2 regions of the Polaromonas sp. P1_H6 genome follow, and region 2 is predicted to be linked to the other one. Evidence: riboswitches for the same ligand, from Rfam matches in the RefSeq annotation. Region 2 holds a riboswitch; the other holds the start of a gene.
The links. A riboswitch is a leader RNA that binds a small molecule or an ion and turns the genes downstream of it on or off. The one in region 2 is predicted to bind S-adenosylhomocysteine.
Positions count from the first base shown of each region.

Region 1: linked by a shared signal. The riboswitch ahead of metH (methionine synthase) and the one ahead of ahcY (adenosylhomocysteinase) in region 2 are both predicted to bind S-adenosylhomocysteine.

Region 1 is NZ_JBFUCN010000010.1:146,733-153,752, reverse strand. It holds gene metH (methionine synthase) at 1-2,310, opposite strand, end outside; S-adenosyl-L-homocysteine riboswitch at 2,326-2,420, opposite strand; gene AC1D1F_RS11810 (Bug family tripartite tricarboxylate transporter substrate binding protein) at 2,493-3,476, opposite strand; gene AC1D1F_RS11805 (homocysteine S-methyltransferase family protein) at 3,678-4,724, opposite strand; gene AC1D1F_RS11800 (rhodanese-like domain-containing protein) at 4,793-5,185, shown strand; gene recQ (DNA helicase RecQ) at 5,243-7,020, shown strand, end outside.
Region 2 is NZ_JBFUCN010000009.1:140,202-147,221, reverse strand. It holds gene AC1D1F_RS11015 (GbsR/MarR family transcriptional regulator) at 1-84, opposite strand, end outside; gene AC1D1F_RS11010 (cupin domain-containing protein) at 290-760, shown strand; gene AC1D1F_RS11005 (septal ring lytic transglycosylase RlpA family protein) at 804-1,367, opposite strand; gene metF (methylenetetrahydrofolate reductase [NAD(P)H]) at 1,429-2,262, opposite strand; gene AC1D1F_RS10995 (TlyA family RNA methyltransferase) at 2,273-3,283, opposite strand; gene ahcY (adenosylhomocysteinase) at 3,442-4,872, opposite strand; S-adenosyl-L-homocysteine riboswitch at 4,976-5,048, opposite strand; gene AC1D1F_RS10985 (HAD-IIB family hydrolase) at 5,226-6,020, shown strand; gene AC1D1F_RS10980 (MFS transporter) at 6,021-7,020, opposite strand, start outside.

The sequences.
Region 1 (7,020 bases), on a different contig from region 2:
TTTCTCTTTCTTCTCGGCGCCTATGCCGGCCGTCACGGCGAAGACGCCGATGTAGTCGGCAACACCCTTGGGCGCGACGAAGTCGGCCAGGCAGCGGCTGGGCCGCATCACGCCGTCAATCGCAGTTTTTTCGGTCTGCTGGCGCAGGCCGTACCAGGTCATGGCGACTTCGCTGCGCGTCTCGTCGGTGTAGATCTCGATGTCGTCGCCCACGCTGTTGGCCGGGTACAGCGCCATCACGCCGCTGGCGGTGAGCCAGCGGCCCTCGATCAGGCGCTTGAGCATGCGCTGCGCGTCGGCATAAACGCGCACGGCTTCCGTGCCCACCACCTCATCCTTGAGGATGGCCGGAAACGGGCCGGCCAGGTCCCAGGTCTGGAAGAAAGGGCCCCAGTCGATGTACTGCGCGAGTTCGGCCAGGTCGAAGTTCTTGAACATGCGCCGGCCGGTGAACTTGGGCACGGGCGGTGTGTAGCCGGCCCAGTCCATGGGCGTGGCATTGGCGCGCGCCTTGGCCAGCGGCCACATCGGCACCTGTTTTTTGTTGGCGTGCTGGGTGCGCACCTTGTCGTAGTCGGTATACAGGTCTTCGATGTATTTGGCGGCCTGGTCGGACAGCAGGCTTTGCGCCACGCTCACGCTGCGCGAGGCGTCGGGCACATACACCACCGGGCCTTCGTAGTGCGGCGAAATCTTGACGGCCGTATGCACACGGCTGGTGGTGGCGCCGCCTATCAACAGCGGGATCTTCTTGATGCGGAAATGCTCGTCCTTCTGCATCTCGGCGGCCACGTACTGCATTTCTTCCAGGCTGGGCGTGATCAGGCCGGACAGCCCGACGATGTCGGCGCCCTCGACCTTGGCGCGCGCCAGGATCTCATGGCAGGGCACCATCACGCCCATGTTCACGACCTCGAAGTTGTTGCACTGCAGGACCACCGTCACGATGTTCTTGCCGATGTCGTGCACGTCGCCCTTGACTGTGGCGATGATGATCTTGCCTTTGGTCTTGACGTCGCCGCCGGCGGCTTCGAGCAGCAGCTTTTCGGCCTCGATGTAAGGCAGCAGGTGCGCCACGGCCTGCTTCATCACGCGGGCGCTTTTGACCACCTGGGGCAGGAACATCTTGCCCTGGCCGAACAGGTCGCCGACGATGTTCATGCCGTCCATCAGCGGGCCTTCGATGACGTGCAGCGGGCGGCCGCCTTCGGCCAGAATCTCGCGGTACACCTCCTCGGTGTCTGTCACGATGTGCTCGTTCATGCCGTGGACCAGCGCGTGCGACAGCCGCTGGCGCACCGGCAGGGCGCGCCATTCGTTTTTCTTGCTGTCGTCCTTGGCGCCGCTTTTCGCGGTTTCGGCCACTTCGATCAGACGCTCGCTGGGCGTGAGTTCGGGCTCGCCCGGTTTGTAGACGGGCGCACGGTTGAGCACCACGTCCTCGACGCGTTCGCGCAGCACCGGATCCAGGTCGTCATACACGCCGACCATGCCGGCGTTGACGATGCCCATGTCCATGCCGGCCTGGATCGCGTGGTACAGGAACACGGTGTGGATGGCTTCGCGCACCGGGTCGTTGCCGCGGAAGCTGAAGGACACGTTGGACACGCCGCCGGAAACCTTGGCGCCGGGCAGGTTCTGCTTGATCCAGCGCGTGGCGTTGATGAAGTCGACCGCGTAGTTGTTGTGCTCCTCGATACCGGTGGCGATCGCGAAGATGTTGGGATCGAAAATGATGTCCTCGGGGGGGAAGCCGAGCTCGTCGACCAGCACGCGGTAAGCGCGTTCGCAGATCTCGACCTTGCGCTCGTAGGTGTCGGCCTGGCCTTTTTCATCGAAGGCCATGACCACGGCCGCCGCGCCGTAGCGCTTGAGCAGTTTGGCCTGCTGCTTGAAGGGCTCCAGGCCCTCCTTCATCGAGATCGAGTTGACGATGCCCTTGCCCTGGATGCAACGCAGGCCGGCCTCGATGACGCTCCACTTGGAGCTGTCGATCATGATGGGCACGCGGGCGATGTCGGGTTCGCTGGCGATCAGGTTCAGGAAACGCACCATGGCGGCCTGACTGTCCAGCATGGCCTCGTCCATGTTGATGTCGATGATCTGCGCGCCGTTTTCAACCTGCTGGCGGGCGACCGCCAGGGCCTGCTCGTATTCACCGTTCAGGATCATGCGGGCAAAGGCCTTGGAGCCGGTGACGTTGGTGCGCTCGCCGATGTTGACGAACAGGGTGCCCGCGCCGATGTTGACCGGCTCCAGGCCGGACAGCTTCATGGGGGGGACGAAGACGGAATTTTCGGTTTCAGACACGGACTCACCTTAAGGCCAAGGTGAGCGTCGTTGCCGCAGGCGTGCCGAGAGGGCGGCCTGTAACCCAAGCCTGACGGACGCTGGGGTCCGCTGCAACGCTCCTTGGGTTGCCGGTATTTTACCGGCTGAACGCCCTGTTGCGCCATCCCCCGGTGCGAATGCCCCGGGGAACGGAGTGCTACTTAATCGAGTTTGATCTTGGCAACCTTGATGAGGCGGCCGTAATCGGCGTGCTCTTTCATGACCATGTAGGCGAAGTCCGCCGAGGTCATGGGGCTGGGCGTGGCGCTCATGCGTGCAAATTTTTCGGCCGTGTCGGGCGTGTTGAGCGCGGCGGCGAAGGCTTTTTGCAGCTGGTCGGTCGTGGCTTTGGGCAGGTTGGCCGGGCCGAAGATGCCGAACCAGGTGCTGATGTGGAAGCCGGGCAGCACATCGTTGATGGTGGGGATCTCGGTGAAGCTGCTGGAGCGGTTGATGGTGGTCACGCCGAAGGCCACCAGCTTGCCCGACTTGATGTTGGCGCTGGCCGAGGCCAGGTTGTCGAACATCAGGTCGGTCTGGCCGGACAGCAGGCCGGTCTGCGCCTGGGCCGAGCCGCTGGAAGGCAGGTGCACCACGCTGATCTTGGCCAGGCTTTTGAACAGCTCGCCCGCGAGGTGGCCGGCGCTGCCGTTGCCGCCGGAGGCGTAGTTCAGCCGGCCGGGGTTCTTGCGCGCATAGGCGATCAGGTCCTTGGTGTCCTTGATGTTCAGGCGTTTCGCCGTCTCGGCGTTCATGACCAGCACATTGGGCACACGAGCCACCAGCGTGATGGGAGTGAAGTCCTTCAGCGCGTCGTAAGGCATGTTGGGGTAGAGCCAGGGGTTGATGGCGTGGGTGGCCACCGCGCCCATCACCAGCGTATGGCCGTCGGCCGGCGCCTTGGCGACCATCGCGGCGCCCACGTTGCCGCCGGAACCGGGCCGGTTGTCGACCGTCACTTCGGTCTTGAGCAGGGGGCGCAGCTTCTCGGCCAGGATGCGCGCAGCATTGTCCAGCGGGCCGCCGGCCGGGTACGGGACGATGATGGTGACCGGTTTTTGCGGCGCCAGCTGCGCATGGGCCCCCAGGGCGGCCGTGGCCACGGCGAATGCCGCGGCGATCTTGATGAATGAACGCACGTTCATGATTTCCTTAGTTGTGATGTTGTGTTGTGTCCGGCCACGGGCAGGCTGCGGGGCGCAGCGCCGGATGGTGAAAACCAAGCCTGACAAACGGGCCTGACTATAGCCGCTAAATGTGACGCGCCGGGGTGGATCCCGTCTGGATACTTTGTAACGGCCGGGGTGGAAAGCAAGAGATAAGGAGGCCGGGAAGGCCCCTCACCCTCAGGCGGCTTCCTTGTAGAAGCCGCCGCGCTGCAGCGAGCGCGCGGCCACGGGGGCCACGGCGTGGGCAATCGCGCCGATGTGGTCAGGCGTGGTGCCGCAGCAGCCGCCCACGATGTTGACCAGGCCTTCATCGGCGAACTCGCGCAGCAGGCGCGAGGTGACGTCGGGCGTCTCGTCAAAGCCGGTGTCGCTCATGGGATTGGGCAGGCCGGCATTGGGATAGCAGCTGATGAAGGTGTCGCCGGCCACGCGGGCCAGTTCCTGGATGTAGGGGCGCATCAGGGTGGCGCCCAGCGCGCAGTTGAGGCCGATCGCCAGCGGCGCGGCATGGCGCACGCTGTGCCAGAAAGCCGTCACGGTCTGCCCGCTCAGGATGCGGCCCGAGGCGTCGGTCACGGTGCCGCTGATGATCAGGGGCAGGCGCTCGCCGGAGTTGTCGAAGTATTCGTCGATGGCGAAAAGCGCCGCCTTGGCGTTGAGCGTGTCGAAGATGGTTTCGACCAGCAGCACGTCGCTGCCGCCCTTGACCAGCGCCTCGGTCTGTTCGTAATAAGCCTTGCGCAGCTCTTCAAAGCTGGTGTTGCGCGCGCCGGGATCGTTCACGTCGGGGCTGATGCTGGCCGTCTTGGGCGTGGGGCCCAGGGCGCCGACCACGAAGCGCGGCTTGTCGGGCGTGGAGAACTTGTCGCAGGCGGCGCGCGCGATGCGGGCCGATTCGTAATTCATCTCGACGGCCAGCTCGGCCATGTCGTAATCGCCCTGCGCCACCGTGGTCGCGCCGAAGGTGTTGGTTTCAATCATGTCGGCGCCCGCGGCCAGGTAGCCTTCGTGGATGTCCTGGATCACGTCGGGGCGCGTGAGGCTCAGCAATTCGTTGTTGCCCTTGACGTCCTTGTGGAAGTCCTTGAAGCGCTCGCCGCGGTACTGGGCCTCGTTCAATTTGAAGCGCTGGATCATGGTGCCCATGGCGCCGTCGAGGATGGCGATGCGTTGTTCCAGGATGGCCGGCAATTGCTGCCCGCGGGTGTAGATGATTGGCTTCATGCCAGCATTTTAAAGTGGGCTCCGTTTTGCGTCGGACTTTCCTCGACAATAGGGGTATTGCCCTGATCATGAAAAATTTTCAACCCAAAGAAGCCTGGTCCTGGTTGCAGGCGCATCCCGATGCGCTGTTTGTGGACGTGCGCATGGAAATCGAGTCGCTGTATGTCGGCCGTCCGCCGGGCGTGGTCAATGTGCCGTGGTACGAGTACCCCGACCTGCAGCCCGACGCGCAGAAGTTCGCCGAAGCCGTGGCGCGCGAGGCCGCCGGCAAGGCGCAGCCGGTGCTGCTGATCTGCCGCTCCGGCAAGCGCACGCTGGATGCCGGCAAGGCGCTGGAGGCGGCCGGCTTCACCGACGTGCAGCATGTGGTGCACGGCTTCGAGGGCGAACTCGACGAGCAGTTCCAGCGCTCCACACTCTCGGGCTGGCGCTTTGACGGCCTGCCCTGGGAGCAGATGTAGCCTTCGCTTTCCCGGCGTCCGCGCAGCAGGCTTCACCGCATCAATTTCATTCCAACCTTGTCCTCACTCCCCGTCTCCCCCCTTCCCACCCCTTTGCACGTACTGGCCGAGGTGTTCGGTTACGACAGCTTCCGGGGCCCGCAGGAAGCCATCGTGGACCACGTGGTGCGCGGCGGCGACGCGCTGGTGCTGATGCCCACGGGTGGCGGCAAGTCGCTGTGCTACCAGATACCGGCCATCGTGCGGCAGCAGGCCGGCCACGGCGTGACGGTGGTGATCTCGCCGCTGATCGCGCTGATGCACGACCAGGTCGGCGCGCTGCACGAGGCCGGCGTGTCGGCGGCTTTCCTCAATTCCACGCAGAGCTTTGACGAAAGCAGCCAGCTCGAAAAACAGCTGCTGCGTAACGAACTGACGCTGCTGTACGCCGCGCCCGAGCGCATCAACACGCCGCGCATGAAGGGCTTGCTGGCCTCGCTGCACGAGCGCGGGCTGCTGAGCCTGTTCGCGATCGACGAGGCCCACTGCGTGAGCCAGTGGGGCCACGACTTCCGGCCCGAATACCGCTCGCTAAGCCTGCTGCACGAGACCTTCCCCGACGTGCCGCGCATGGCGCTGACGGCCACGGCCGACGCGTTGACGCGCCAGGACATGATCGAACGCCTCAAGCTGGAGGACGCGCGCCAGTTCGTCAGCAGCTTCGACCGGCCCAACATCCGCTACACCATCGTCGAAAAGACCGACCCGACGCGCCAGCTGCTGCGTTTCATCGAGACCGAGCACGAGGGCGAAGCCGGCATCGTCTACTGCCAGTCGCGCAAGCGCGTGGAAGAGATCGCCGGCATGCTGCAGGACGCGGGCCTGAAGGCGCTGGCCTACCACGCGGGCCTCGATTCAACGCTGCGCCAGCAACGGCAGGACCGCTTCCTGCGCGAGGACGGCATCGTCATGGTCGCCACCATCGCCTTCGGCATGGGCATCGACAAGCCCGACGTGCGCTTCGTCGCCCACCTGGACATGCCCAAGAACATCGAGGGCTACTACCAGGAAACCGGCCGCGCCGGCCGCGACGGCCAGAGCGCCGACGCCTGGATGGTCTACGGCCTGCAGGACGTGGTGAACCAGCGGCGCATGATAGACACCAGCGAGGCCGCCAGCGAAGACTTCAAGCAGGTGATGCGCGGCAAGCTCGACGCGCTGCTGACCTTGGCCGAGGACACACGTTGCCGCCGCGTCAGCCTGCTCGGCTACTTCGGCGAAGACAGCCAGCCCTGCGGCAACTGCGACAACTGCCTGAACCCGCCGGCGGTGTGGGACGCCACCGAGGCGGCGCGCAAGATGCTCAGCTGCATCTACCGCGTGCAGCAGGCCAGCGGCATCAGCTTCGGCGCCGGCCACATCATGGACATCCTGCGCGGCAAGGCCACCGAAAAAGTGGCCCAGCACGGGCACGACAAGCTCAGCACCTTCGGCATAGGCGCGGACCTGGCCGAGGCGCAATGGCGCGGCGTGCTGCGCCAGCTGATCGCGCGCAACATGGTGCGCGTGGACGCCGAGGCCTTCAGCACCCTGCAGCTGATGCCCGATGCGCGCCAGGTGCTCAAGGGCGAGGTCAGCGTGGTGCTGCGCGAGCAGGCGGCGGGCGCCAAGGCCGGCGGGCGCGGCAAGCGCGTGACCAAGACCTCGGTCAAGGGCCTGGCCGAAGCCGCGCTCAACGCCGGCGCACTCGAGCGCCTGGCGCGCCTCAAAGCCTGGCGCGCTGAAGTCGCGCGCGAGCACAACCTGCCGGCCTTCGTGATCTTCCACGACGCAACCTTGCGCGCAATTGCGGAACG
Region 2 (7,020 bases):
CCCCACGGTGCGGTTGATGCCCCAACGGCTGCCCATTTCACCGAAATGCAGGACAAAACGCTGGGTTAAGGGGGGCAGGTTCATGGCGCCGGGCCTCTTTGGTTTATTGAATTTTCAGGAATTACTGAAATTCTAATAAATTGAAACAGTTTGCGCCAGTCAGGTTTGATTGACCCTGCGCGGCTGTCGGGGTGCGCCGGGCACCTTGCGGATTGAATTCAGCCAAGCAAGCCGGGCGCAATATGGTCATACTGGCCCGCCCAAACCACAACACCTCAAAAAGGACTCCATGCGCCACACCACCACAGCCCTCGGCTTTGCCGTCACCTTGGCCTTTGTGGCCGGCATCGCGTTATCACCGTTGGCCCAACGCGCCTTGCCCGAAGCGCATGCGCAAGCCGTGCCCCTGGCGCCGGCGATGATTGACCTTGCTGCGCTCAAGCACAGCGACATTCCCCCCACCCCAAACCCCGAAATGAACGCCAGGGGATTGGTCATCACCGACAACGCCACCATCGGCATTCAATCCGGCAACGTGGCCAAACACATTCACCCCAAAACCGACGAGATCCAGTACATCATCGAAGGCAGCGGCGCGATGTGGCTGGGCGGCGAACGCAAGGAGTTCAAACCGGGCACGCTGATCATCATCCCCAAAGGCACGGCTCACGGCGGTACGCTGGTGACCAGCGGGCCCGTCAAGGCGCTTGCCATCAAGATCCCGCCGCAACCCAGGGACGACGTGACCTTCGTGAATTGAGCAACTGAGCAACTGAGCGGGTGCGCCCGCAGCCAGCGGCGTTTCAGCGTTGAGCGCGGGGCGCGGCGGGGCGCCGCCGTACAGCCGGGCGCTTCCTGGCGGCGGGCGGTGGTGCCACCGCCACCTCGGGCGTGGACTCCGGCACCAGCAACACCACTTCCTTGAAGCCCAGGCCCAGCATGCCCAGCTCCTCGGCCGCCGCGCGGCTCAGGTCGATGATGCGGTTGCCGGCGTAGGGGCCGCGGTCGGTGATGCGCACGTCCACGTCACGGCCGTTGACCAGGCTGTGCACGCGCACCAGGGTGCCGAAAGGCAGGGTGCGGTGGGCGGCGGTGAACTCGCGCATGTCAAAACGCTCGCCGCTGGCGGTGCGCCGGCCGTTGAAGCGCGGGCCGTACCAGGAAGCCGTTCCCCGCTGGAACTCGCGCGGCACTTCGCCGCCCAACAGTTCGGGGCGTGGCCGCTCGCTGAGAGATACCGATGCTGGCACTTCATCAACGGCCTGGCCGGGCGCGTCATGCTGCTGCGCCGCGGCGGGCCGGGGCGTCGTGCGAGGTCCCGGCGGTGTGGTCGGCGCCGTCGTGCACGCCGCCAGTAAGGCGACCAAGGCCGCCGCACCGGCGACTCGAACAATCTGGATCACACCCTGCCGCATGGGGTGGCCGGGCTCAAGCCCGTTGCTGCAGCCGCCCGATGATTTCGGTCGTCGCCGCGGCCTGGTTCATCGTGTAGAAATGAATGCCGGGCACGCCCGCGGCATACAGCTGCTCGCACAAGCCGGTGATCACGTCCAGGCCGAAGCTCTTGATGGACGCGGTGTCGTCGCCGAAGCCCTGCAGGCGCAGGCGTATCCAGCGCGGGATCTCGGCGCCGCAGGCGTCGGAAAAGCGCATGAGCTGCGTGGAACTGATGATGGGCATGATGCCAGGCACCACAGGCACGTCCACGCCCAGCGCCTGCGCGTCGTCAACGAAGCGGAAGTAGGCGTCGGCATTGAAGAAATACTGCGTGATGGCCGAATCGGCGCCGGCCTTGACCTTTTTGACGAAGGCCTGCAGGTCGGCGTCGGCCGATCGGGCCTGCGGATGGACTTCGGGGTAGGCCGCCACCTCGATGTGGAAGGCGTCACCGGTTTCCTCGCGGATAAAGGCCACCAGGTCGCTCGCGTAATGGAACTCGCCGCCGGCGCCGTAGCCGCTGGGCAGGTCGCCGCGCAGCGCCACCAGGCGCTTGACGCCCATGGCCCGAAGCGTGGCCAGTTGCACGCGCACCGTGGCCTTGGTCGCGCCCACGCACGAGAAATGGCAGGCCGCGGCCACACCTTCGTCGAGGATTTCCTTCACCGTGCCGAAGGTGCCGTCCTGCGTGGAGCCGCCGGCGCCGAAGGTGACCGAGCAGAACTCGGGCTTGTGCGCATACAGCGCCTGGCGCACCACGCGCAGTTTCGCCGCGCCTTCGGGTGTCTTGGGCGGGAAGAATTCAAAGCTGAAGGGCAGGTTCATCACGTATCTCTCACTCGTTGTCGGTTTTTTTGTCGCGCCGTTTGCCGCGCGCGGGGCCAGGCTGGCCTGCATGCGCGAGTTCGGAGTCTTCGTGCGGCGCGCGGGAGGCGCGCATTTCGGCGCGCGGAACCCGCTTGGCGACCTTGCGCTGCGGCGCAGCCGGCAGCGGCTGGTCTTCACCCGCCACCTCATCGCCTTTGACGGCCTGGATGAAAAATTCGCGGTTGCCGTCGCCGCCTTCAATCGGCGAGGCCAGCCAGGCCTTGACCTCTAGCCCCAGCGCCGCGCAGGCATCGCGCAAACGTTTTTCCACGAACTCAAAATGCGCGGGGTCACGCACGATGCCGCCCTTGCCGATCTGGCCGGGCTGCAATTCAAACTGCGGCTTGACCAGCATCAGCAGATCGCCGCCGGGCTTGAGCAGGCGCACCACCGCCGGCAGCACCAGCGTCAGCGAGATAAAGGACAGGTCGCCGGTCAGGAAGTCGAAGTCGGCTTCGATGGACGGGGTTTCGTCGCCTTCATCGTCAACATCGAAGTCATCCGAAAAATCCATATCGCCGCTATCGCCCGCATGGCCGGCCACCAGGTCGGCGGCCGTCATGGAACGCGCATTGACGCCTTCGATGCAAACAACACGCGGGTCCTCGCGCAGGCTGGCATGCAGCTGGCCGTGGCCCACGTCCACCCCCACCACCTGCACGGCGCCGTGCTGCAGCAGGCAGTCAGTGAAGCCTCCGGTCGACTGGCCGACGTCCAGGCAGCGCAGGCCGGCCACGGACAGTCCCGTGGCCTTGAGCGCGCCTTCGAGCTTGAGCCCGCCGCGCGAAATGTATTTGGCTTCCGTGGTGTCCAGCAGCTGAAGCTCCGCGCCTTCCGGAATCTCGTCACCGTTCTTGGCGACTTTTTTCCAGGGCGCCTCCGCCTCCGCACGCCACTGCACGCCCGATGCAATCAGGCGCTGGGCCTGCGAGCGGGTGGCGGCATGGCCGTGGTCGACGAGGAAGAGGTCAGCGCGCATGTAGTGTTCCGGTATTCCAACAACAGCCTCAAGGGCGTAGCGAGCGGCCCGAGAGCAAGGCGCGGGCGTCAGGCAACCGGAATGCACTTGAGGTGCATGAGGATTGCCTGATCGGGACCCGCAACGCCGCTATCGGGTCGCGCAGTAGCCACGAAAAATCAATAGCGGTAGGTATTGGCTTTGTACGGGCCGGCTTTAGAAACGCCGATATAAGCCGCCTGCTCATCGCTCAGCTCGGTCAGCACCGCGCCGACCTTCTTCAGGTGCAGGCGCGCGACCTTTTCGTCGAGGTGCTTGGGCAGCACGTAAACCTTGCCCACTTCATAGTCGGCCTGCTTGGTGAACAGCTCGATCTGGGCGATGGTCTGGTTGGCGAAGCTGGACGACATCACGAAGCTCGGGTGGCCGGTGCCGCAACCGAGGTTCACGAGGCGGCCCTTGGCCAGCAGGATGATGCGCTTGCCGTCCGGGAAAATCACGTGGTCGACTTGCGGCTTGATCTCTTCCCAGGTGCATTTTTCAAGCGCAGCGACGTCGATCTCGTTATCGAAGTGGCCGATGTTGCAGACGATAGCCTGGTCTTTCATCTTCGCCATGTGGTCGTAGGTGATCACGTTCTTGTTGCCGGTGGCGGACACAAAGATGTCGGCCTTGTCGGCAGCGTATTCCATGGTCACGACCTTGTAGCCTTCCATCGCGGCCTGCAGGGCGTTGATCGGGTCGATCTCGGTCACCCACACCTGGGCGGACAGCGCGCGCAGCGCCTGGGCCGAGCCCTTGCCCACGTCGCCGTAGCCGGCCACGCAGGCGACCTTGCCGGCCACCATCACGTCGGTGGCGCGCTTGATCGCGTCGACCAGGGATTCGCGGCAGCCGTAGAGGTTGTCGAACTTGGACTTGGTCACCGAGTCGTTGACGTTGATGGCGCGCAGGGCCAACGTGCCCTTGGCCGACATTTCATTGAGGCGCAGCACGCCCGTGGTGGTTTCTTCGGTCACGCCGATGATGTTCTTCAGGCGGCGGCTGTACCAGGTCGGGTCTTGTGCGAGCTTGGCCTTGATCGAGTTGAACAGGCAGATTTCTTCTTCGCTGGTCGGCTTGGAGATCAGGCTGGCGTCTTTTTCGGCTTTGGTGCCCAGGTGCATCAGCAGCGTCGCGTCGCCGCCGTCGTCCAGGATCATGTTGGGGCCTTCTTCAGGCGTGCCTTTGGCGCCGCTGAATTCAAAGATGCGGTGGGTGTAGTCCCAGTAGTCGGCCAGGGTTTCGCCCTTGATGGCGAACACCGGCGTGCCGGCGGCGGCGATCGCGGCGGCGGCGTGGTCCTGCGTCGAGAAGATGTTGCACGAAGCCCAACGCACGTCAGCGCCCAGGGCCTGCAGGGTTTCGATCAGCACGCCGGTCTGGATCGTCATGTGCAGCGAACCGGTGATGCGCGCGCCCTTCAGCGGCTGCACCTTCGCGAACTCTTCGCGGATGGCCATCAGGCCGGGCATTTCGGTCTGGGCGATGTTCAGTTCCTTGCGGCCCCAGGCGGCAAGCGAAATGTCGGCAATGACGTGGTCGGTGGAAGGCTTCAGGACGGCGCTCATACGGTTCTCCAATAATCAGACGTAGTAACTGGGCAAAATCGCCACGGGCATGCGGCTTCAAGAAAGGGGGAATTCAGTCATTCACCCGGCTTGAGAGAGCACATGCGGGTGAGCGTGGTTGCAATGAAGTCCTGAGCCTGGTCCACGTGGTGTGGCTTGCAACGCTCCTCAGGAAGCCACGATTGTAATTCCATTTCCAATTCAAAGCGATAGGTCGTTGCACCGCCTTGCCGTGCTGTAGCACTGTCTGCGGCGGCGCGCCTACTCTCGCTTCGAATTGAAAACGGAATTACCGCCCCGGGGCCCGCTCAGCCTTTGAAAGCCGCGAGCAAGAGCCGTGCGAAAATTTCACCATGCAAGAATTTTCCCGCTGGCCTGTTACAGAGCGCCGCCGCATTACAGGCGTCTTCACTGATATCGACGACACACTGACCACCGAAGGGGAGATCACCCCCGATGCGCTGGAAGCTTTGGGTGAATTGAAAGCAACCGGGTTCAAGATTGTGGCCATCACCGGCCGCCCGGTCGGCTGGAGCGAACCCTTCGCGGCGCGCTGGCCTGTCGATGCCATCGTGGCCGAGAACGGCGCCGTGGCCCTGCTACCCGATGCCAAAAGCGCCCCGCCGCGGCCGCTGGCCAAAATCTACCAGCAGGATGCGGCCACACGCAGCGCCAACTTCAGCCGCATGCAGGCCGTGCTGGCGCGCATCGAACGCGAACTGCCGGGCGTGCACCGCGCCACCGATTCACCGGGCCGCGAGACCGACATTGCCATCGACCACAGCGAATTCACGCAACTCAGCGACGGGCAGATCGCCGCCGCGGTGGCGCTCATGAAAAGCGAGGGCATGCATGCCACCGTGAGCAGCATCCACATCAACGGCTGGTATGGCGACCACAACAAGCTCGAAGGCGCTCGCTGGATTGTTCGCCAGCTCTGGCAGCGCGACCTGGATGCCGAAATGGACAACTGGGTCTACGTGGGCGACTCCACCAACGACCAGCTGATGTTCAAGGCCTTTGCCAACAGCGTAGGCGTGGCCAACATCGCGCGTTTTGTGCCGCAACTCGCGCATCTGCCGCGCTATGTGACGCGGGGTGAGCGCGGCGCGGGCTTTACCGAAGTAACCCGCGCCTTGCTGGATTAATTAGTTAACGGCTGGTGCGCCCGTGCGGCGCAGCGAAGTCCAGCGCAGCCAGGCGCCCAGGGCGGCAACGGCCAGCACCAGGCCCGCATAGCCCTCGGCCGTGGCCGGCAGGCCCAGCGGCGCAATCAGCCGGCCGGCCAGCATGGCGGGCACGCTGAACGCCAGGTAACTGGTGGCGTACAGCGCGGCGAACAGTTCGGCGCGTTGCTGCGGCTGTGCCAGCGGGGCCAATGTCTGGACCTGCGCCGAGAAAGCCGAGCCGCCGCCGAAACCGGCCAGCGCCGTGCCCGCGAAAAACAGCCCCACCGAATGCGTGGCCAGTGACACCGCCACCCCGCCGGCGCCCACGGCCAGCAAAGCCATGCCCAGAGCGCTCATGCGCACGGGCGACAGGCGGCGGAGCAAAGTCGGCGACACGGCGCCCAGGCCGAAAAAAGTCGAAATGGCCAGCCCGTTGACGATGCCGTTGTGGATGCCGAAGATCTGCTGCAGCATCGAAGGCACCAGTGAGAGGTAGAGCCCCGCGAAGGACCAGACGGCCAGCATCGTCGGCACGCCGCGCAAGAATTCAGCGCGCGCCTGCACGGGTATCGAAATACGCGGTACCAGCGAAGCCAGCGCACCGGGGCGCGGCGTGGCGCTTTCCGGCAGGAACAGCGTGGCCACCGCACCCGTGACACAAATGGCGGCCAGCACGCCGAACACCAGCGGCACCGGGTGCAGCGCGAACTGCACGGCGATGCCGGTCAGCAGCGCGCCCACGGCCAGGCCCGCCAGCGGCGAGACGCTGCCTATCATCGCGCCCAGGCGTTTTTGCGCGGCCGGGGCCGCTTCCACCACAGCCGCCGTCAGCGCGCCGCTGACCATGCCGGTCGCGATGCCCTGCACGACACGCGCCGCGATGATGCCGTTGATGCCCTCAGCCAGCAAAAAAGTCAGCATCGCGCCGGCCTGTAGCAACAAGGCGGTAAACACCACGGGGCGCCGGCCTATGTGGTCG